DNA from 3 places in the Nonomuraea sp. WAC 01424 genome. Region 3 is predicted to be linked to each of the others. Evidence: riboswitches for the same ligand, from Rfam matches in the RefSeq annotation. Region 3 holds a riboswitch; each other region holds the start of a gene.
The links. Region 3 has a riboswitch for thiamine pyrophosphate ahead of DMB42_RS33795 (cytosine permease). Riboswitches for the same ligand answer to the same signal wherever they lie in the genome.
Positions count from the first base shown of each region.

Region 1: it holds a riboswitch for thiamine pyrophosphate, as region 3 does, so the genes downstream of both, thiO (glycine oxidase ThiO) here and DMB42_RS33795 (cytosine permease) in region 3, are expected to answer to the same signal.
Region 2: it holds a riboswitch for thiamine pyrophosphate, as region 3 does, so the genes downstream of both, thiC (phosphomethylpyrimidine synthase ThiC) here and DMB42_RS33795 (cytosine permease) in region 3, are expected to answer to the same signal.

Region 1 covers NZ_QHHZ01000001.1:847,060-853,824, reverse strand. The annotation lists gene pknB (Stk1 family PASTA domain-containing Ser/Thr kinase) at 1-1,562, opposite strand, end outside; gene DMB42_RS04020 (thiazole synthase) at 1,692-2,399, opposite strand; gene thiS (sulfur carrier protein ThiS) at 2,440-2,640, opposite strand; gene thiO (glycine oxidase ThiO) at 2,637-3,815, opposite strand; TPP riboswitch at 3,805-3,921, opposite strand; gene DMB42_RS04005 (NAD(P)/FAD-dependent oxidoreductase) at 3,980-5,143, shown strand; gene DMB42_RS04000 (Rv2175c family DNA-binding protein) at 5,174-5,548, shown strand; gene thiE (thiamine phosphate synthase) at 5,526-6,161, shown strand; gene DMB42_RS03990 (polyprenyl synthetase family protein) at 6,221-6,765, opposite strand, start outside.
Region 2 covers NZ_QHHZ01000002.1:434,519-441,283, forward strand. The annotation lists partial or broken gene DMB42_RS07400 (SDR family oxidoreductase) at 1-594, shown strand, start outside; gene thiC (phosphomethylpyrimidine synthase ThiC) at 623-2,101, opposite strand; TPP riboswitch at 2,094-2,206, opposite strand; gene DMB42_RS07410 (class I SAM-dependent methyltransferase) at 2,243-2,851, shown strand; gene DMB42_RS07415 (hypothetical protein) at 3,023-3,373, shown strand; gene DMB42_RS07420 (universal stress protein) at 3,376-4,212, shown strand; gene DMB42_RS07425 (cellulose binding domain-containing protein) at 4,315-5,340, shown strand; gene DMB42_RS07430 (YbaK/prolyl-tRNA synthetase associated domain-containing protein) at 5,373-5,888, opposite strand; gene DMB42_RS07435 (helix-turn-helix transcriptional regulator) at 5,878-6,177, opposite strand; gene DMB42_RS07440 (AIM24 family protein) at 6,263-6,765, opposite strand, start outside.
Region 3 covers NZ_QHHZ01000013.1:296,901-303,665, reverse strand. The annotation lists gene DMB42_RS53550 (hypothetical protein) at 1-56, shown strand, start outside; gene DMB42_RS33820 (DUF6412 domain-containing protein) at 53-253, shown strand; gene DMB42_RS33815 (YidC/Oxa1 family membrane protein insertase) at 337-978, shown strand; gene DMB42_RS33810 (ATP-binding protein) at 975-1,409, opposite strand; gene DMB42_RS33805 (PAS domain-containing sensor histidine kinase) at 1,552-3,420, opposite strand; gene DMB42_RS33800 (methylated-DNA--[protein]-cysteine S-methyltransferase) at 3,516-4,088, shown strand; gene DMB42_RS33795 (cytosine permease) at 4,074-5,417, opposite strand; TPP riboswitch at 5,408-5,521, opposite strand; gene DMB42_RS33790 (rhodanese-like domain-containing protein) at 5,573-5,896, opposite strand; gene DMB42_RS33785 (Fpg/Nei family DNA glycosylase) at 5,923-6,765, opposite strand, start outside.

The sequences.
Region 1 (6,765 bases), on a different contig from region 3:
TAGGCGGCGGCTTCGTCCTTGGGCATGCCGGTCACGTCGGGCATCACCAGGCCGGCGCTCACGAAGATGCCGACCTTGGCTCCCTCCTTGACCTTCTCGCCGGCCTCGGGGGAGGTGCGGATCACCTTGTTGCGCTCGACCTCCATGTTGGGCAGCCGCCTGACGCTGCCCACGGTGAGCCCGGCCTCGGCGATCTTGACGCGGGCCTCGTCGCTGGTCAGGCCCTTCACGCTGGGCACGATCACCCGCTTGGGGCCGAGCGAGGGCACCAGCGTGATCGTCCCGCCGCTCTCCAGCTCGCTCTTGCCCTCGGGGTCGGTACGCAGCACCAGCCCCTCGGCCGTCTTCTCGTCGTACTCGCCCTGGACCTTGCGGATCTTGAAGCCCTTGCCCGTGGCGGCCCGCTCGGCGACCAGCATGTCCTGGCCGACCAGGTCGGGCACCTGCACGTACTTGGTCTGGGAGAAGAACCAGCCGGTCAGCCCGACCGCGACGACCATGACGGCGGCGAGCACGACCAGGAACCAGTTGGGCTTGAACGAACGCTGGGGCGCGGACGACGACGGCGGCGGGGGCGGCGAAGGCACCTCGGCGCGCGGCTGGATCAGCGTGTGGGCCGGCGCGGCCATGGGCATCGACGGCGCGCCCGCGCCGCTCGGGCGCGGCGGGATCGACTGGTTGAACACCGCCGTCATCGCCGGAGGGGTGCTCAGCCGCGGCAACATCCGGTGGGCCTCGACCGCCTGGACGAGCATCGCCGTGGCGTCGGCAGGGCGGTCGTGGGGCTCGCGGGCCGTGGCGTGCGCGACCAGCGTGTCGATCAGCGGCGGCACCTCGGGCACCAGCGCCGACGGCGGCGGCACCGTGTCGTGGACGTGCCGGTAGGCCACCGACATCGGCGTCTCGCCGTCGTAGGGCTGCTGCCCGGTCACGAGCTCGAACAGCATGATGCCCGCGGCGTAGACGTCGCTGCGCACGTCGGCGCCGCCGGTGGTGACCTGTTCGGGCGACATGTAACCGATCGTGCCGATCATCACGCCGGTACGGGTCTGGTTGGTCGCCTCGATGGCCCTGGCCAGACCGAAGTCGACGACCTTGACCCGGCCGTCGTCGGTCATCAGCACGTTCTCGGGCTTCACGTCGCGGTGGACCATGCCGGCCTGGTGGGCCGCGCCGAGGGCGGCGAGCACCGGGATCATGATCTCCAGCGCCTCGCGGGCGGGCAGCCTGCCGCGCTCGCGCAGGATGTCGCGCAGCGTCCGGCCCGGCACGTACTCCATCGACAGGTAGACGACGTCGTTGTCGGTGCCCTGGTCGAAGACGTGCACCACGTTGGGGTGGGACAGACTGGCGACGGACTTGGCCTCGCCGATGAACCGCCGGACGAACGCCGGGTCGTCGGCGAGCGAGCGGTGCATGACCTTCAGCGCGACGGTGCGGTCCAGCCGGACGTCGAGCGCCAGGTAGACGGTCGCCATACCGCCCCGGGCGATCAGGCTCTCGATGCGGTAGCGCCCATCGAGGAGCCGGCCGACCAAGGGGTCCGCAGTCACCTTATCCACCCCCCTGAGTTTACGGGCGTTTTGCCACCCGCAAGGCCCGACCGCCCGAAACCGATGCGGAGACGTGCCCATGCGAGTGGCTCCGACCGGGGGGAAGGGCCCGGCTCGCACCGGGACCCTCCGGGGATCTTACGGGGTAGTCGGCGAGGATGCCTCCGCATAGCGCCGACGCGGGATCCGGCCCGCCTGCCGCGCCGGCCGGCCCGCCACCACGGCCGACCTCATCGCCGCGGCCATGAGGTCGGGCCGCTGCGCCCGGGTGACGGCCGTGGCCAGCAGCACCGCGTCGCAGCCCAGCTCCATCGCCAGGGCGGCGTCGCTGGCCGTGCCGATGCCGGCGTCGAGGATCACCGGGACCGAGGCGGCCTCCACGATGAGCTCGATGTTGTGCGGGTTCCTGATGCCGAGCCCCGACCCGATCGGCGCGCCCAGCGGCATCACGGCCGCGCAGCCCGCCTGCTCCAGCCGCCGCGCCAGCGCCGGGTCGTCGCCGATGTAGGGCAGCACCACGAACCCGTCGGCCACCAGCCGCTCGGCCGCGTCGAACGTCTCGATCGGATCGGGCAGCAGCGTGCGCTCGTCGGAGATGACCTCCAGCTTGACCCAGTCGGTCCCCAGGGCGTCGCGGGCCAGCCGGGCCGTCAGCACGGCCTCGCCGGCGGTGAAGCAGCCCGCGGTGTTGGGCAGCACCTTGATGTCGCGGCGGCGCAGCACGTCGAGGACCGAGCCGCGCGCGCCGGGGTCGAGCCGCCGCATGGCCACGGTGGTCAGCTCGGTGCCCGAGGCGGCCAGCGCCTGGTCGAGCACGTCGAGGGAGGGCGCGCCGCCGGTGCCCATGATGAGCCGGGAGGAGAACTTCTCCCCGGCGATGATCAGCTCATCCACCCTGCACCGCCGTCAGCACCTCGACGCGGTCGCGGTCGCCGAGCGCCGTGGTCTCCCACGTGCTGCGGGTGACCACCTCGTCGTTCACGGCCACGGCCACCCCGGTGGTGGCGGTGGTCAGCGTCCGTACGGCCTGGGCCACGGTCGTGCCGTCGGCCACCTCGTGCGCGGCGCCGTTGATCATCACAATCATGAAATTTCCCGAAATCTCGCGGGCGAGCACAGCGCGGCCAGCTCGCCCTCCTCACTCGTCAGAATCTCCGCGCCCGGCGACAGGCCCGCCGTCACCAGGGCCGCCGTGAGCGGGGCCAGCAGCACCCCGCCCCGGTGATGGCCGGTCGCCAGCACGAGCCCCGGAGCCTCGCCGGCCCCGATGAGCGGCAGGTTGTCGGGGGTGCCCGGCCGCAGCCCGGCGACCACGTCGGCCACCTCCAGCTCGGTGACGCCCGGCACCAGCTCCCTGGCGTCGCGCAGCAGCTCGTGCCGCCCGCCCGCGGTCACCCGGGTGTCGAACCCCAGCTCCTCCTGCGTGGCCCCGAGCACCAGCTCACCGTCTCCCCGGGGGACGAGGTAGACGGGGGCGCCGTGCACCGTCCCGCGTACGCACCGGCCGAGCAGCGGCTGCGGCGAGCGCAGGCGCATGATCTGCCCCTTGACCGGCCGTACGGGCACGCCGGCCAGCTCCCCGCTCCACGCCCCGGCGGCCAGCACCACCCGCTCGGCCGCGAGCTCCCGCGCCGCGACACCGGGGGCGGGATCGAGGCGTACGCCGGTGACGGTCTCGCCGTCGCGCAGCAGCCCGGCCGCCCGCGCCCGCACCAGGGGCACGCCCAGCCGGTCGAGCGCGGCCAGCAGCGCCGCCGTGACGCGGCGCGGGTCGACCCAGGCGTCACCGGGGGCCAGCAGCCCGCCGCGCACCGAGGGGGCCAGCATGGGCTCCAGGCGGCGGCACTCGCGCCCGGTCAGCCGCTCCACCCGCAGCCCCAGCTTGTCCATGAACGCCGCCAGCTCGTCGAGCGCCGCCAGGTCGTCGGCCCCGAAGGCGACGTCGAGAGTGCCGTCGGCGCGCAGGTCGAGCCCGCGCCGCGCGGCCTCCCCCGGCCCGCTCCCCCCGAACTCCTCATCCAGGCCCGCGTCGGCGGCCAGCTCGTCGGCGAACGCCGGCCAGCGGCCCAGTGAGGCGGCCCCCAGCCGCAGCAGCGGCTCCTCGGTGTAGGAGACCTCGCTCACCGGGGCCAGCATCCCGGCCGCCGCGTGGGAGGCCCCGCGCGCCGGGGCCGGGTCGACCACCGTGACGGGCAGCCCCTCGCGGGCCAGCCGCCAGGCGACCGACAGCCCGATGACCCCGCCGCCCACGATCACATTCATCCGCGCTCCCTTCGCCGGCATGATCCGGATCAGGTGTCTTGCGGTCGAAGGCCCGGTCAAGCCTTCCTCTCAGCCCGGTCACGGCCGGACTCCCGCGCGTCTTGCGCCTCCAGCCTACGGCCTCGGCGCGACGAGCCGGCACGGCCCCCGTTATGGTCGTGAACGTGAACCATGTCGTAGTGGTGGGAGCGGGCCTGGCCGGGCTGCGCAGCGCCGAGGCCCTGCGCGGGCGCGGATTCGCCGGACGGATCACGCTGATCGGCCAGGAGCGCCATCGGCCGTACGACCGCCCGCCCCTGTCCAAGGCCGTTCTGTCCGGCGCCGCCGACTCCAGCTTCCTGGAGGCCGACCTGGAGTCGCTGGAGGTGGACTTCTGGCCGGGCGTCACCGCCAAGGCGCTGCGCGAGGGCGTCCTGGAGACGACCGAAGGGCAGCTCGGCTACGACGGCCTGGTCATCGCCACCGGAGCCGAACCGATCACCGTGCCCGGCGACGGCCCGCAACACGTCCTGCGCACCCTCGACGACGCCCACGAACTGCGCGCCAGGCTCGTTCCAGGGGCCCGCGTGGCGATCATCGGCGCGGGCTGGATCGGCGCCGAGGTCGCCACCGCCGCCCGCAAGGCCGGCTGCGCGGTGACCGTGATCGAGGCCGGCCCCACCCCGCTCGCGAACGCCGTGGGCCCGGAGATCGGCGCCCGCACCCAAGGCTGGTACGACGGCATCGACCTGCGCCTGGACACCATGGTCGACGAGGTGGACGAAGGCGGCGTACGCCTGGTGGGCGGCGAGTTCGTCGAGGCCCACGTGGTCGTCACCGGCATCGGCGTGCGCCCGGCGATCGAATGGCTGGCCGGCTCCGACATCGACCTGCACAACGGCGTCGTCACCGACGAGCACCTGCGCACGTCCATGCCGGGTGTGGTCGCCGCCGGCGACTGCGCCGCCTGGTGGTCGCGCCGCTACGGCACCAGGCTCAGGGTCGAGCACTGGGACACCGCGCTCGGCTCGCCCGAGGTCGCCGCCGCCACCCTGCTCGGCGAGGAGGCCGTCTACGACCCGGCGCCGTACTTCTGGTCCGAGCAGTTCGGCCACATGGTCCAGTACATCGGCCACCACCCCTCCGGCGACCGTCTGCTCTTCCGCGGCGGGCCCGAGGGCAAGTGGTCGGCCGTCTGGCTGACGCCCGGCGACACCCTCGCCGCGGTGCTCGCCGTCGACCGGCCACGGGACTACGTGCAGGGCCGTAGGATCATCGAGGGCGGACACCGCCTCGACACGGAACGCCTGGTAGATCCAGATGTCCCCCTACGGGATTGTGTTGTTTGAGCAAGGACGGCATGTGGTAGTTGTGGTTTCGTGACGCTTTCTGTTGCACAGATCGACCGGGAGACCGACCAGCTCGTAAGCGAGTGGCTCACTCTCCCCGAAGTGGCCCGGCGCCTCGACCTCTCAATCGGGCGGGCCAAGCAACTCCTCAAGGACCACAAGCTGCTCGGCGTGCGCCGCGGCGGCGGCGGGCCGCAGGTGCCCGCGGTGTTCCTCGACGGGAAGGACGTGATGAAGGGCCTGCCCGGCACACTGACCGTGTTGCAGGACGCCGGCTTCGACGATGTCGAGTCGCTGCGCTGGCTCTTCACCCCAGACGAGTCCCTGCCGGGGTCGCCCATCGAGGCGATCAAGGCCGGCCGTCACACGGAGGTCAAGCGGCGTGCCCAGGCCCTCGGTTTCTGAGGCCCGCCTCTATCTCTGCACCGACGGCCGCCGCGACCGCGGTGACCTTGCAGAGTTCCTCGATTCGGTGCTGGCCGGCGGCGTGGACATCATCCAGCTGCGGGAGAAGGGCCTGGAGGCACGCGAAGAACTCGCGCTCCTGGAAGTCTTCCGCGACGCCTGCGACCGGCACGGCAAACTGCTGGCCGTCAACGACCGGGCGGACATCGCCTACGCCGCCCGGTCCGACGTGCTCCACCTGGGGCAGGACGACCTTCCCGTGACGGTCGCGCGAGAGATACTCGGCGACGACATCGTCATCGCCCGGTCCACCCACTCCGCCGCCGAGGCGTCCGCCGCGGCCGTGGAGGAGGGCGTCGACTACTTCTGCTGCGGCCCTGTCTGGCCGACGCCGACCAAGCCGGGCCGCCACGCGCCCGGCCCCGATCTGCTGCGGCACGCGGCCTCGCTGGGAACGGCGCGGCCGTGGTTCGGGATCGGCGGCATCGACCTCGGCAACCTCGACGCGGTCATGTCCCACGGCGTGAGCCGCGTGGTGGTCGTACGCGCGATCACCGACGCGGAGGACCCGGGGGCGGCGGCGGCCGAGTTCGCCAAACGCCTGACCCCCTAGAACCGGCCCCTGGAGGGCACCGGACGTCCGTCCGGAGGCGGGCGCCCGCCTCCGGCGCGTCAGGTCTTGCGGGACGTCGCGGCGATGGCCAGCCCGGTCAGCGCCGTGCGCGCCTCGGCCGTGACGGGCGCCTGGTCGAGCGCCTCCAGGGCTTCGGCGAGGTATCCGGCGATCAGGTCCTCGCACTCCTGGAGCGCGCCGCTGTCCTCGATGATCTCGCGCAGCACGCGCACGCCGTCCTCGTCGAGCGCGGGGTCGCCGAGCAGCCGGCGCACCGTCGCGGCCGCCTCCGGCTGGGCCCCGGCCAGGGTACGGGCCACCAGCATCGTGCGCTTGCCCTCCCGCAGGTCGTCACCGGCCGGCTTGCCGGTCTGGGCCGGGTCGCCGAACACCCCGAGGATGTCGTCCCTGAGCTGGAAGGCGATGCCGACGCGGCGGCCGTAGCCGGTGCACAGCTCGTCCATCCAGGGGTGGAGCGCGCCGGCGGCCAGCACCAGGCCGAGCCTGAGCGGCTGCTCCACCGAGTACTTGCCGCTCTTGAACAGCGCCACCCGCAGGGCCGACTCGAAGGTGTTCTCGCCGTGGGCCTGCTCCAGCAGGTCGA
Region 2 (6,765 bases), on a different contig from region 3:
GGCCGGCGCTGCGTGCTGCTGCCCGGCGACCTGGGTGACCGCGACCACTGCGCGGCGGTCGTGGAGCAGGCGGTGTCCGAGCTGGGCGGCCTGGACGTCCTGGTCAACAACGTGGCCTATCAGGCGCCGGTGGACTCGCTGGAGGAGTTGTCCGACGAGCAGTGGGAGCACACGTTCGCGGTCAACATCCACAGCTACTACCGCGTCACCAGGGCCGCGCTGCCGCACCTGCGGGAGGGCGGCGCGATCGTGAACACCTCCTCGATCAACGGCCTGCGCGGCAACAGGACCCTCATCGACTACGCCGCCACGAAGGGCGCGATCAACGCCTTCACCTACTCCATGGCCCAGAACCTGGTGGATCGCGGCATCCGGATCAACGCCGTCGCGCCCGGCCCGGTCTGGACGCCGCTGATCCCGGCCACGATGCCTCCGGAGAAGGTGGAGAAGTTCGGCGCGCAGGTGCCCATGAAGCGGGCCGCCGACCCCGACGAGATCGCCCCTTCGTAAGTGTTCTTCGCCGCCGACCGGCTGTCCTCCTACTACACGGGTGAGGTGCTGGCCCCGATCGGCGGCGAGACGCTTCCCGGCTGACTCCCCGGCTGGCTCCCCGGCCGGCCGGCTACAGGTAGATCGAGCCGCCCTGCCGGGTGAACTCGGCCGCCTTCTCGGCCATGCCCGCCCGTACCTCGTGGCTGAGCTTCATCGAGCAGAACTTCGGGCCGCACATCGAGCAGAAGTGCGCGGTCTTCGCGGGCGCGGCGGGCAGGGTCTCGTCGTGGAAGGCGCGCGCGGTGTCCGGGTCGAGCGACAGGTCGAACTGGTCCTCCCAGCGGAACTCGAACCGGGCGTCGGACAGCGCGTCGTCCCACGCCTGGGCCTGCGGGTGCCCCTTGGCCAGGTCCGCCGCGTGCGCCGCGATCTTGTACGTGATCACGCCGGTCTTGACGTCGTCCCGGTTGGGCAGGCCCAGGTGTTCCTTGGGGGTGACGTAGCAGAGCATGGCGGTGCCGTACCAGGCGATCATGGCGGCGCCGATGCCTGAGGTGATGTGGTCGTAGCCGGGGGCGATGTCGGTGACGAGCGGGCCGAGGGTGTAGAAGGGCACGTCGTCGCAGAGCTCGCGTTGCAGGTCGACGTTCTCCTTGATCTTGTGCATCGGCACGTGGCCGGGCCCCTCGATCATGACCTGCACGTCGTACGCGTGCGCGACCTTGGTCAGCTCGCCCAGCGTGCGCAGCTCGGCGAACTGGGCCTCGTCATTGGCGTCGGAGATCGACCCCGGGCGCAGCCCGTCGCCCAGCGAGAACGTCACGTCGTAGCGGGCCAGCAGGGCGCACATCTCGTCGAAGTGCTCGTACAGGAAGCTCTCGCGGTGGTGGGCCAGGCACCAGGCGGCCATGATCGAGCCGCCGCGCGAGACGATCCCGGTCCTGCGCCGGGCGGTCAGCGGCACATAGGCCAGGCGCACGCCCGCGTGCACCGTCACGTAGTCGACGCCCTGCTCGCACTGCTCGATCAGGGTGTCGCGGTACACCTCCCACGACAGCGCCTCGGGACGCCCGCCCACCTTCTCCAGCGCCTGGTAGATGGGCACGGTTCCGACGGGCACGGGCGAGTTGCGGATGATCTGTTCGCGGGTGTCGTGGATGTTCGGCCCGGTGGACAGGTCCATGACGGTGTCGGCGCCCCAGCGGGTGGCCCAGGTCATCTTCTCGACCTCCTCCTCGACGGAGGAGGTGACGGCGGAGTTGCCGATGTTGGCGTTGATCTTGACGAGGAAGTTCCTGCCGATGGCCATCGGCTCGGACTCGGGGTGGTTGACGTTGGCCGGGATCACCGCCCGGCCGGCCGCGACCTCCTGCCGTACGAACTCGGGGGTCATTCCCTCCCGTACGGCCACGAACTCCATCTCCTTGGTGATCACCCCGCGCCGCGCGGCGCCGAGCTGGGTGACCGGCGACCCCCATGCCGACCGGTCGGTACGGGACGGCCCGGAGGTGTCGTAGAGCCGCACGGACGTGCCGTTCGTGAGCCTGACCTCCCGCATGGGCACCTGAAGGTCACCGATGTGGATCTTGGAAAAGCGCGCGTCGCTCATCGCGCAAACTCCCTTCGCCGGCATTATCCGGAGCAGGTTCTGGCGGTCGGCGGCTGTCAGCCGTCCTCTCAGCCCGGTCCGCACCGGGCTCCCGCGTTGGTCAACCGCGATAATAACTCCGTGCGTGGCAGGATCAAGGGGATGTCTGATCCCATAGCGCACACGACCGCCACCTACGACCGCATCGCGAGCTACTACGACGAGCGGTTCACCGACCCCCCTCCCGCGTTCGCGGCCTTCCGTGAGCGCTTCGCCTCCGCCCTGCCCGCCGGGGCGAGGATCGCGGACCTCGGGTGCGGACCCGGGCGCGAGGCGGCCTGGTTCAAGGAACGCGGACTGGCCCCCGTCGGCGTGGACCTGTCGATCGGCATGGCCAAACTGGCCGCCGGCCGAGGCGTTCCCACCGTTCTGGGCGATCTGCGGTACCCGCCGCTGCCGCCCGCGTCCGTGGACGGCATCTGGTCCGCCGCCGCCCTCCTGCACGTGCCGTCCGAGCAGACCGAGCCGACGTTGCGCGCCTGGCACGCGGTGCTGCGGCCCGGCGGGGTGCTCGGGCTGATCACCGCCCTGGGGGAGAGCGAGGGGTGGGAGCCGGTGCCGTACCGGACCGAGTACGAGCGCTGGTTCGTGCACCGCGACCCAGGCACCCTGCTCGCGGCGCTGGACGCGTGCGGTTTCGAGGTCTCCTGGCACGAGTCGAACGCCACCCACCGCACCTGGTTCAACGTGCTGGCGACGGCTCGCGGCTGACCCCGCCACCTCCGGGGACGCTCGCCCGATATGTGGCGAATTATTCCCCGATGACCGCCATGCCGCTGCACGCGGGCGCCGAGCGTCCCGCGACCGGCATGGCGGCCGGCATGGCGGCCGGCCCCAGGTTTGGCGATCGCCCCTGGCGGTACGGACCCCTTCAGGGGAACTATGATGAAGATCGCCGCTGTGGCCGCGATCGTGGCTCTGACCACGATCGGACCGGCTGCCGCCTCTGGAGACGGCATCGAGCAGCAGGAAGTGAGCAAGCAGCAATACCAGACGCTGACCGCCCAGTGCCGCTACGCCGACACTCAGAGCCTGCGCGCCAAGTGCAGGCAGGCGGTCAGGGAGAACTACCGTATCGGCAAGCGCAACCGTTCACTCGACTGCCGGACCTACTCCGGCGTGACGGTCTGCGGCGAACTGCTCCTCAGCAAGACCGAGCGCGCGTGCATCGAAGAGTCCACCAGACAGGGCCTGGCGTATCGCCGGGCCGAAGTGGAATGTTACGTGGCCTGACCATGATCGTCGTAGGTGTGGACGGCTCGCCGACCGGACTGCTGTCGGTCGACTGGGCCGCCAAGGAGGCAGTGCTGCGCGGGGTTCCGCTGACCGTGGCCCACGTGGTGCCCGACTGGGTCTGCCACCCGCTCCCCGGCCGGTACGCCGAGGTGGGCAAGTGGATGCGCGACGGCGCCCGGGAAATACTCGCGGACGCCGAGCGGCAGGCCCGCGAGCAGGGCGCCGAGGTGACCACGGAGCTCGTGCCCGGCGATCCCCGCGCCGCGCTCATCAAGACCGCCGAGGAGGCCGAACTGCTGGTCGTCGGCAGTCGCGGCCTGGGCGGCGTACGGGGGCTGCTGCTCGGCTCGGTCGCCCACGGGGTGGCCGCGCACGCCCCTACTGACGTCGTCCTGGTCCGCGACCCGCCGGCCGTCCCGCGCGGGGAGATCGTGGCCGGCGTGGACGGCTCCGAAGGAGGCCGCCGCGCGCTGGAGTTCGCCTTCGCCGAGGCCGAACTGCGCGGCGCCAGGCTGCGCGCGGTGCAGGCGTGGGCCTGGCCGCGACCTTCGGGCTTCGAGCCGGCCGACCCCGAGGCCGAACGCGAGGCCCGCGAGGCCCTGCGCCTGCACCTGCTCGTACCCCGGCAAGGTCACCCGAGCGTGGAGGTGATCGAGGACGTCGTGCACGGCCATCCCGTCGAGGTGCTGCGCGAGGCGGCGTCCGGCGCCGACCTGCTGGTGGTCGGCACGCGCGGCCACGGCACGCTGAAGGGCATGATCATGGGCTCGGTCAGCCAGGCCATGCTGCACCACGCGCCCTGTCCGATGGCGATCGTGAAAGTTACATCCTCGTAGCAGGCGTTCCCGCAGGTCACCCCCCTGGGCCGGGACGCCTGCCTTTCCCGTTCCCCCGCCCGCTCCTACCATCTGCGCAGACCACGGGACGGGAGCGGACACATGCGCAGGATCAGCGCCTTACTCACGGCGATGCTGGCACTGGCCGGAACGGTGCTCTTCCTCACCACCGGCCCGGCCGGCGCGGCGGCCGTCCGGATCATGCCGCTGGGCGACTCGATCACCGGATCCCCCGGCTGCTGGCGGGCCCTGCTGTGGAACAAGCTCCAGAGCACCGGCTACACCGGCGTCGACTTCGTCGGCACCCTGCCCCCGCAGGGCTGCGGCGTCGCCCACGACGGCGACAACGAGGGCCACGGCGGCTACCTGGCCACCAACATCGCGAACCAGGGCCTGCTGCCCGGCTGGCCCGCCGCCACCAGGCCCGACATCGTCGTCATGCACCTCGGCACCAACGACGTGTGGAGCAACATCGCCCCGGCGACGATCCTGGGCGCGTTCACCACGCTGGTGAACCAGATGCGGGCGAGCAACCCCGCCATGAGGATCCTCGTCGCCAAGATCATCCCGATGAACCCGCCCACCTGCTCCGAATGTGCCCAGCGGGTCGTGGCCTTCGACAACGCCATCCCCGCCTGGGCCGCCGCCACGACCACCCAGCAGTCCCCCGTCACGGTCGTGGACCAGTGGACGGGCTTCAGCACGAGCACGGACACCTACGACGGCGTGCACCCGAACGCCTCCGGCGACCAGAAGATGTCCGACGCCTGGTATCCGGCCCTGACCGCCGCCATGTCCGTCACCACGCCCAGCCCCACGCCCTCCGGAGGTGCTGGTTGCACGGCGGTCGTCAAGACCGTCGGCCAGTGGCAGGGCGGCTTCCAGGGCGAGGTCACCGTCAAGAACACCGACGCCTCCCCCACGACCGGCTGGAACGTCGGCTGGACGTTCGCGGACGGTCAGCGGATCACCCAGCTCTGGGGCGGCCTGCTCACCCAGACGGGCTCGTCGGTGTCGGTGCGGAACGAGACCTGGAACGGCGCCCTCGCCCCCGGCGCGACGACCACCTTCGGCTTCCTGTCCTCCTGGACCACCGCCAACACCCCACCGACGCCGACCTGCACCTGAGTGCTTCTGGATGTCGACGCCCGCCCTCGCGCCTACCCGGCGCTCGGCACGGTCGCCGGGGCCGCGATCCCGGCCACGCGCGGCGCGGCGAGCCGTACGTAGTCGTCGGTGGCCAACGCCAGCGAACGGTCGAGCCGCGCGGCGTTGAAGTAGATCTCCGGCAGCTCCAGCAGCGAAGGATCGACCACGAGCTCAAGGCGGGGATCGTAGCTGAACGGCAACACCGTCCCGCTGACGCTCCCCGCCAGCTCCTCGGCCCTGTCCTTGTCGGCGAAGGCCACGTACGTGCCCTCCAGCAGCCCCTTGACCGCCTGCAGATCCAGCCGGGCGTCACCCGGTACGACGGCCAGCACGTGCCGGGTCGTCTTCTTGCCGATCTTGACCATCACGATCAGGCACTTGGCCGCCTGCTCGACCCCGTGCCCCCGCAGGGCGCTCACCAACTCCGTACGCCCCTCGGCCGGATGGTCGATCACCCGGTACCGCGCGCCGCCTGCGTCGAGATCGGCGATCAGACGTCCGTAGGCGTCGACCGAGTCACCAGTCACTGCTCAACATCTCCTTGACCTTGGCGATCCGGTCCTCGTCGCGCTGGTAGAACACCCATTGCCTGATCTTCCTGCCCCGGATCAGCCCCGCCTTGGCCAGCACCTTGAGGTGCTCTCCGCAGGTGGGCTGGCTCACGCCCAGCTTCTCGGCGATGAACAGCGAACAGACGCCGTCACGTACGAGATCGCCGTCGCGCTGCGGGCGGAAGTGCCGCTCGGGGTCGCGCAGCCACTCAAGGATGAGCAGCCGCTTGTCGCTGGCCAGCGCCTTGACCAGATCCACGTCCACCAGGGCATTATGGCAATTAGCTAATTACCTGTCTACGCCTCGCCGCACGCCCGGCGCCCTCACGACGCCTGCACGACCGGCGTTCTCATGACGCCTGCACCACCGGCGCGCCTTCGCTCGCCTGCACCAGTACGAACCCCTGCCCCCGGAACGCCAACTGCATGGCCTCGCCACTGCCCCGCCCGATCAGGGCCCCCACTTTCATCGTGCGATTGACCCCGACCTGCAGCCCGGTGCTCCAGCACACCGCCGCCTGCCCGTCCACGAACGTCGGCATCCTCGCCACGTCCAGCAACACCGGCGTGCCGTGCGTGGTCACCGCCACCCATCCGGTGCCGGTCACCGTGGTGTTGAACAGCCCGCCCGCCGCGACCCCGGCCCCCTGAACCCGCTGGATGTCCCACCTGAGCTCCGGCCCGAACGCCAGCAGGTTCCGTCCGTTGACCGTGAGCCCCTCGTTCTCCAGGTAGAACAGGTGGATGTCGTCGGCGTTGTCGGCCAGGTAGAGCAGCCCCTGTCCCCGTACGCGCATGAGGGAGGTGCCCTCCCCCGTCACGGCCTTCTTGAACAGCTTCCCGAGCCCCCCGG
Region 3 (6,765 bases):
CTCTGATCGTCTTCGTCGCGGTCACCCTCGTCGGTAAGTCCCGTTCGTCACAGTGACGCTGTTCCTGTTCGACCCGTGGCTGGTGGGGATCACCATGGTGGCGATCCTCCTCCTGGCCACGTGGGCGGCCACGTTGCTGCCCACCGTCGGCGGCGAGCCTCCGGGCTCCCCGCTGACCTACGCGCGCCGCACGGCCTTCCAGCGGCTGCGCGATCCCGACGCGGCCGGACGCCCGCGTCCACGAGCGCCTTAGCCGAGCCCCGCTTCCCGTCAAGCGGGGCTCGTCATCACGTATGAGCCCTGGTCCACCCTCATGTCCGAAGGTCTGAAGGGCTCATGATCGATTCACTTGTCACGTTCGTCATCGGTTTGTCCGGGGGCGACGCCGCGCTCGCCATCGTGCTGTTCACCCTCGCCGTACGCCTGATCCTGCTGCCGCTCAACGTCCGCCAGGCCCGTACGAACAAGGTCAGGCAGCGGCTCGCGCCGAAGCTGCGGGAGCTGCAGAAGCGCCACGGGCGCGATCCCGAGCGGTTGTCCAAGGAACTGACCGCGCTCTACGCCAAGGAAGGCACGTCGCCGTTCGCGGGGATCTTGCCGATGCTGGCGCAATTGCCGTTCATGTGGCTGATGTTCAGGGTGGCCACGCATCCGACCGCGCTGGCCGGTCACACCCTTTTCGGGGCGCCGCTGGGGCAGCAGTTCGCGGGTGTCGTCACCCATTTCGGTCTGATCAGTTGGCCGGTTTCGGTCTTCGTGATCCTGATCGCGGGATTGGTGCTGCTGGCATGGTTGTCGGCACGTTCGATCAAGGTCTCGGAGGAGCAGCCGGAGTTGCTGCGGAAGATCACGCCGCTGCTGCCGTACGGCTCCGTGCTGGCCGCGTTCGTGCTCCCCCTGGCGGCCGGCCTGTACCTCCTGGTCTCGACGGCGTGGGCCGTCACCGAACGGGCCGCGCTGGCGGCCCGGACCGCCTAACCGGCCTCCTTCAGGGCCGCGACCTGCCCGTTCACCGACGCGCCGTTGGGAGCGGGCAGGATGGCCCACACGGTCGTCGTGTCACCGTCGTGACGAACCCCCCAGCTCTCGGCCACGTATTCGACGATTCCCAGCCCCCGGCCCCCGAGCGAGGACAGGGTCGGGCGGCCCGCCCGCGGCTCCGTCGCCGCACCCCCGTCGCTCACAGCCACCTCGATGTGATCGTCGCTGCGCAGCCAGGCGACCCTAACCATGCCTGAAGGCAGCGGATGCGCGTGCCGCAGCGCGTTGCTCAGCAACTCGCTCACCACCAGCACCGCATCGTCGATCGCGGCGGTGTAGACCCCACTGTCCTGCAGGTCAGTGCTCAGACGCTGGCGGGCGACGGCGACGCTGGACGGCGCGTACGGCAGCAGCACCACGCTTGACACACCCACCTCCCCGTTCCCTGTGCCCCCCGCGGGAACACTCCCCGGTACGACCGAAATGCCCCGTTAGCCAATCCCAGAAACCGCATCTCGATCACAGCTTGTACACATTGGACGATAGATCAGCTCAACTGTGACCACCTCGTTACCGCATCGGTGTGTCGGATCCGATAGGGGAAGCACGTCTCAGAACCAGCCTCATGCGGGTACCCCCTCCTGGCCTCGCATGAGCACTCACATCTCCCCCTTGTGCCCTGGCCAGACTGCGCACGATGTAGAGCCCGAGCCCCACTCCACCAAAGCGCCTCCGGTCCCCACTGTCCACCTGGACGAAGCGCTCAAAGATCCGTTCCCGGTCAGGCGGCGCGATTCCGACCCCCTCGTCATCCACGACCACGACCACGCTGTCGTCTTCGGGCCACGCCTCAACACAGATCAATCCACCCATTGGCGAGTATTTAAACGCATTCTCCAGCAATTGCCCCAAAACTATGTCGGTTGCCAGGGCATCTCCCAGCACCGGCGGCAATCCTTCGGGGATGACCACCTCGACGCGATGCCGGTCGGACAACACCGGGAGGCCGAGCGTGGCCGCGTGGATCCGGGCCCCGAGGTCGAACGCCTCGATCCGCACCGCCAGCTCCTCCGCGCCCGCCCTGGCCCCGAGCAGCAGGTGGTCCATGAGCTGCCCCAGCGACCCGGCCCGTTCGGCGATCGTGTGCACGGCCGAACGCCGCTCGGCGTCGCTCAGCTTGTCCCAGCGGGCGTCCAGCGTGCCGGCGAAGCCCCGCACGATCGTGATCGGGGTACGCAGTTCGTGGCTGGTCGTGGCCAGGAAGAGGTCTTTGGCCTCCTCCAGCTCCTTGGCCCTGGTGACGTCGCGGAAGTCGATCACGACCTCGCCGGTCTCCTCGATCTTCGCGCTCACCACGTCGAGCCAGCGCCCGTTCTCCATCTGGAACGTGAGCTTCTCCCCCGGGCTGGGCAGCGGGAACGGCGGCGGCCCGCCGATCACCACGTCGGCGGGGAAGGCGGTCAGCTCGGCCGCGGCGGGGTTCCAGCGCACGACCTGCCCGGCGTCGTCCAGCACGGCGATGCCGTCGGCGCTGGCGTCGAACACGGCCCGCTCGTGCGCCCGCTGGCGGACCGCCTCCTGGTAGGCGACCGCGTTGCCGACCGCGATGCCGGCGTGCCCGGCCAGCAGTTCGAGCAGCTCCAGCTCCAAAGGGCCCGGGATGCGGCGGGCGAACAGCGCGTAGAGGGCGCCGTAGGGCCTGCCGCCGACGGCGGCCAGGCCGAGCGCGATCGTGTGCAGCCCGTTGAGCTGCGCCCACACGAGGTCGCCGAGCCCCTGGGACTCCAGCATCACGGTCTTGCCCGTACGTAAGAGCTTGTCCACCAGGCTCGTACGCAGGTCGGTGGTGGTGCCCCTGAGCGTCTCCGGCAGCAGGTACGTGCTGACCAGCCGCAGCCGTTCCCCCTCGATCAGCACGAACCCGCCCGCGTCCGCGCCCGTCAGCTCGGTGAGGCTGGCCGAGATCCGGTCGAGCACGGCCGGCAGCTCCCGCTCGGAGTTGATGTCGCCCACCACGTCCGTGAGCCGGCGCACCAGCCTGGCCCGGCGTTCCATGCGCAGCCCGGCCATCTCGTCGGCCTGGGCGGGATGGTGGGCGCAGACGTAACCGACCACGGAGTTGCCCAGGCGCAGGGCGTTGATGTCCACCCGCAGGTCGAGGGCCCGGCCGTCCTTGTGGACGCGCTTGGTGCGGACCGACACCTGCACCCCGGTGCGTACGCGCTCCAGCACCGCGTTGTGCTCGGCGGTCAGCTCGTCGGGCACGATCGGGGCCCGGCGTCCCAGCATCTCCTCGGCAGTCCAGCCGAAGAGCTGCTCGGCCGCCGCGTTCCAGACCAGCACGCTCTGGTCGCGGTCGAGCGCCACGACGGCGTTGGGGGAGCCGGCCAGCACGGCGCGTGCGATCTCCTCATCACTGCCTGCCCATGCGTCCCCCACACCTCCATAGTGCACGTGGCGTGATGGGTCCGTCGGGCGATCCGTCCGATACGCTGCGCTCACGAAGATTCCGGTGGCTGAAACAGGTGAGAGGCATGTCGAGCAGTGACCTCGATGCCCTGCTGAGAGTGACCTCCAGCACTTACAAGGGTGAGGGCCCGCCCGACGTCGCGTTCGGCACCTACGACGGCGCCGTCGGCAGGCTGATACTCGCGGTGACCGCCAAGGGCATCGCGGCCTGCAGTTTCGAGGCCGAGAACACCGTGTACGAGCGGGTCGCGAAGGAGGTCGGCACGTTCATCGGGCCCGACGCGCGCCGGCTCGACCCGGTGCGCCGGGAGCTCGACGCGTACTTCTCCGGCCGCCTGCGCACGTTCACCACGCCGGTCGACCTCGCGCTGGCCACGTCGTTCGCCCGTACCGTGTTGCAGAAGACCATGGCCGTCCCGTACGGCACGACCACGACGTACGAGGCGATCGGCGCGAGCATCGGCCGACCGCGCGCGTTGCGGGCGGTCGGCAACGCGGTCGGCGCCAACCCCGTGTGCGTGATCGTGCCCTGTCATCGGGTGGTCCGCGAGGACGGCGACCTCGGCGACTACGCCGGAGGCGTGGCCGCCAAGCAGCACCTGCTCAACGTCGAACGCCGCGTCTCAGCGGGCCGCTGAGCGGCGCCGGGCGCCGGTGAGGGCGCCGATGAGCAGCGTCACCAGCGCGGCGACCAGCGCGCCGCCGAGCGCGCCGTTCATCCACGTCTCCCGGGTGAAGCCGACCGCGTCGCGGGCCCCGGCCCAGAACGCGTCCCATCCGGCGACCGTGGGCGTCGAGGTGGTGAACCAGTACGCGGCGAAGCCGAGCGCCCACGGCACCAGCATCAGCCAGCGCGAGGGCGCGTCCTCGTCGGTGTTCCAGCGGGCGGCGCCGCCGAGCACGAAGTAGTCGACGGCCAGCACCGCGAACATCGGCACGAACACCGCGCCGATCACGCCGAGGAAGGCGCCGTAGGACGTGACGTCCACGACCAGGGCGATCGCCGTGGTGAGCACGCCGATCGCGGTCGAGACGACCCGCCGGTCCACCTTCGGCCACAGGTTCTGCAGCGAGACCGTGGTGGAGTAGACGTTGGCGAAGGACTGGTCGGTCTCGCGCAGCACGAGGATGCCGAAGAACAGCGCGCCCAGCGGCGCCGCGACGAACGGCTGGAACACGGCCATGCCGTCGGCCGTGACCGCCTGCGTGCCGGCGATGGCCACCGCGTACACGCCGAGGGCCAGGCAGGCGACCTGTGCGACGGTGTAGCCGCCGACGACGCCGGTGAAGGCGGCCCGGCTGGAACGCGAGTGCCTGGCGAAGTCGGCGGCCATCGGCACCCATGACACCGACAGGGCGATCACGTAGTCGACGGCCGGGGCGAAGGCCGTCCAGGACCCGCCCGTGTACGTCGGCGCCTCGCCGAGGAACGACACGGTGAACCAGATCAGCGACACGATCACGCCCGCGGTCACGTACCGGCGCAGGAGCCTGATCGACCCGAGCGGCCAGACGGCGAGCGCGGTGGTCAGCACTCCCGCCGCCACCACCCACACCTGGTACGGGACGTCCCCGAAGATCGCGGTAGCGGCCTTGGCGATCACCCAGAGCTCGAAGGCGCCCCAGCCGAGCATCTGCACGATGTTCAGCACGGACGGGACGTACGACATCTTGGCCCCGAACAGCCCGCGCAGCAGCACCATCGCCGGCCGCCCGGTCTGCGTGCCGGGGATGGCCGACAGGCCCACCATGGCGGTGCCGATGAGGCTGCCGACCACGGCGGCGGCGAGCGCGGCCACCAGGCTGAGCGGCGCGCCGCCCAAGGGGTCGATCAGGATGAGCGCGCCGGAGAAGCCGAGGAGGCTGACACCGAGGTTGGCCCAGAGGGCGCCCTGGTCGAGCACACCCAGGGTCTTGGGGGGCGCGCCGTCAAGGGTCAGCGGAACTTCGTCGACGACATGCGTCATCGCACACTCCCTACGCCGGCATTATCCGGACAGGTTCAGGCGGTCGGCAGCGGCTGTGTTGCTGCCCTCTCAGCCCGGCACCCCGAGCTCCCGCGACTATGCAGTTGGCGCCCTCATCATGCCTCAATGGCGGCAGAACCGCCACAGTGGGACATTCAGGCCACGAACGGTTGCTGCCCGGTCTCGCTGACCATCGGACGGTGCGCGGACTCCCACGACTGCATGCCGCCGCCCACGTTGACGGCGTCGCGCCCGAGCTGGTTGAGCCACGCCGTGACCTGCATCGACCGGCCGCCCACCCGGCACACGACGTAGACCGTGCGGTCGGCGGGCACCTCCTCGACCCGGCCCTGGATCTGCGACATGGGGATGTGCACGGCCTCGGGGGCGTGGCCGGCGAGCCATTCGTCCTGCTCGCGGACGTCGAGCAGATAGGCGTCGTCGGGAACGGCGTTGGCCTCGATCTCAGGAACGGTCATGCCTCCATCATCTCGTGCCCCTGCCCCTACTTGAGCAGGCGCGACATGCGCCGGTCGGCCAGCGGCTTGCCGCCCGTCTGGCAGGTCGGGCAGTACTGGAGGGCGGAGTCGGCGAACGACACCTCGCGGATCGTGTCGCCGCACACGTCGCACGGCTGGCCCGCCCGGTTGTGCACGCGCAGCCCGGACTTCTTCTCCGCCTTGAGGTCCTTGGCCGCCAGGCCGTGCGCCCGCTCAACGGCGTCGCGCAACGTCGTCACGATGGCCTCGTGCAGGTCGGCGATCTGCGCGTCGGTCAGCGACGACGCGATCTTGAACGGCGACATCTTCGCGACGTGCAGCACCTCGTCGGAGTAGGCGTTCCCGATCCCGGCGATCACCTTCTGGTCGCGCAGCAGGCCCTTGATCTGGGTACGGTTGCCGCCCACGATCCGCTTGAGCGCCTCGACGGTGAAGGCGTCGTCGAGCGGGTCGGGGCCGAGCGCGGCGATGCCGGGGACGTCCTCCGGCCGGTCGGTGACGTAGACGGCCAGGCGCTTCTGCGTGCCGGCCTCCGTCAGCTCGAAGCCGGGGGCCAGGCCGTCGTCGTCGGGCGCCAGCCGTACGCGGGCGGCCAGCGGGCCCTTGCCGGGACGCACCGGCCGCGCGCCGGTCAGGTCGTCACGCCAGCGCAGCCAGCCGGCGCGGGCCAGATGGATGATCAGATGCAGGCCGTCGCAGTCGAGGTCGAGGAACTTGCCGTGCCTCGACACGCCAGTGACGGTGAGCCCGCCGAGCGCGGTGACCGGCGGGTCGAACGTCTTGAGCGCCTGGAAGGCGACGACGTCCACGCCCGCGATCGAACGACCGACCGCCCGCTCGCGCAGGAA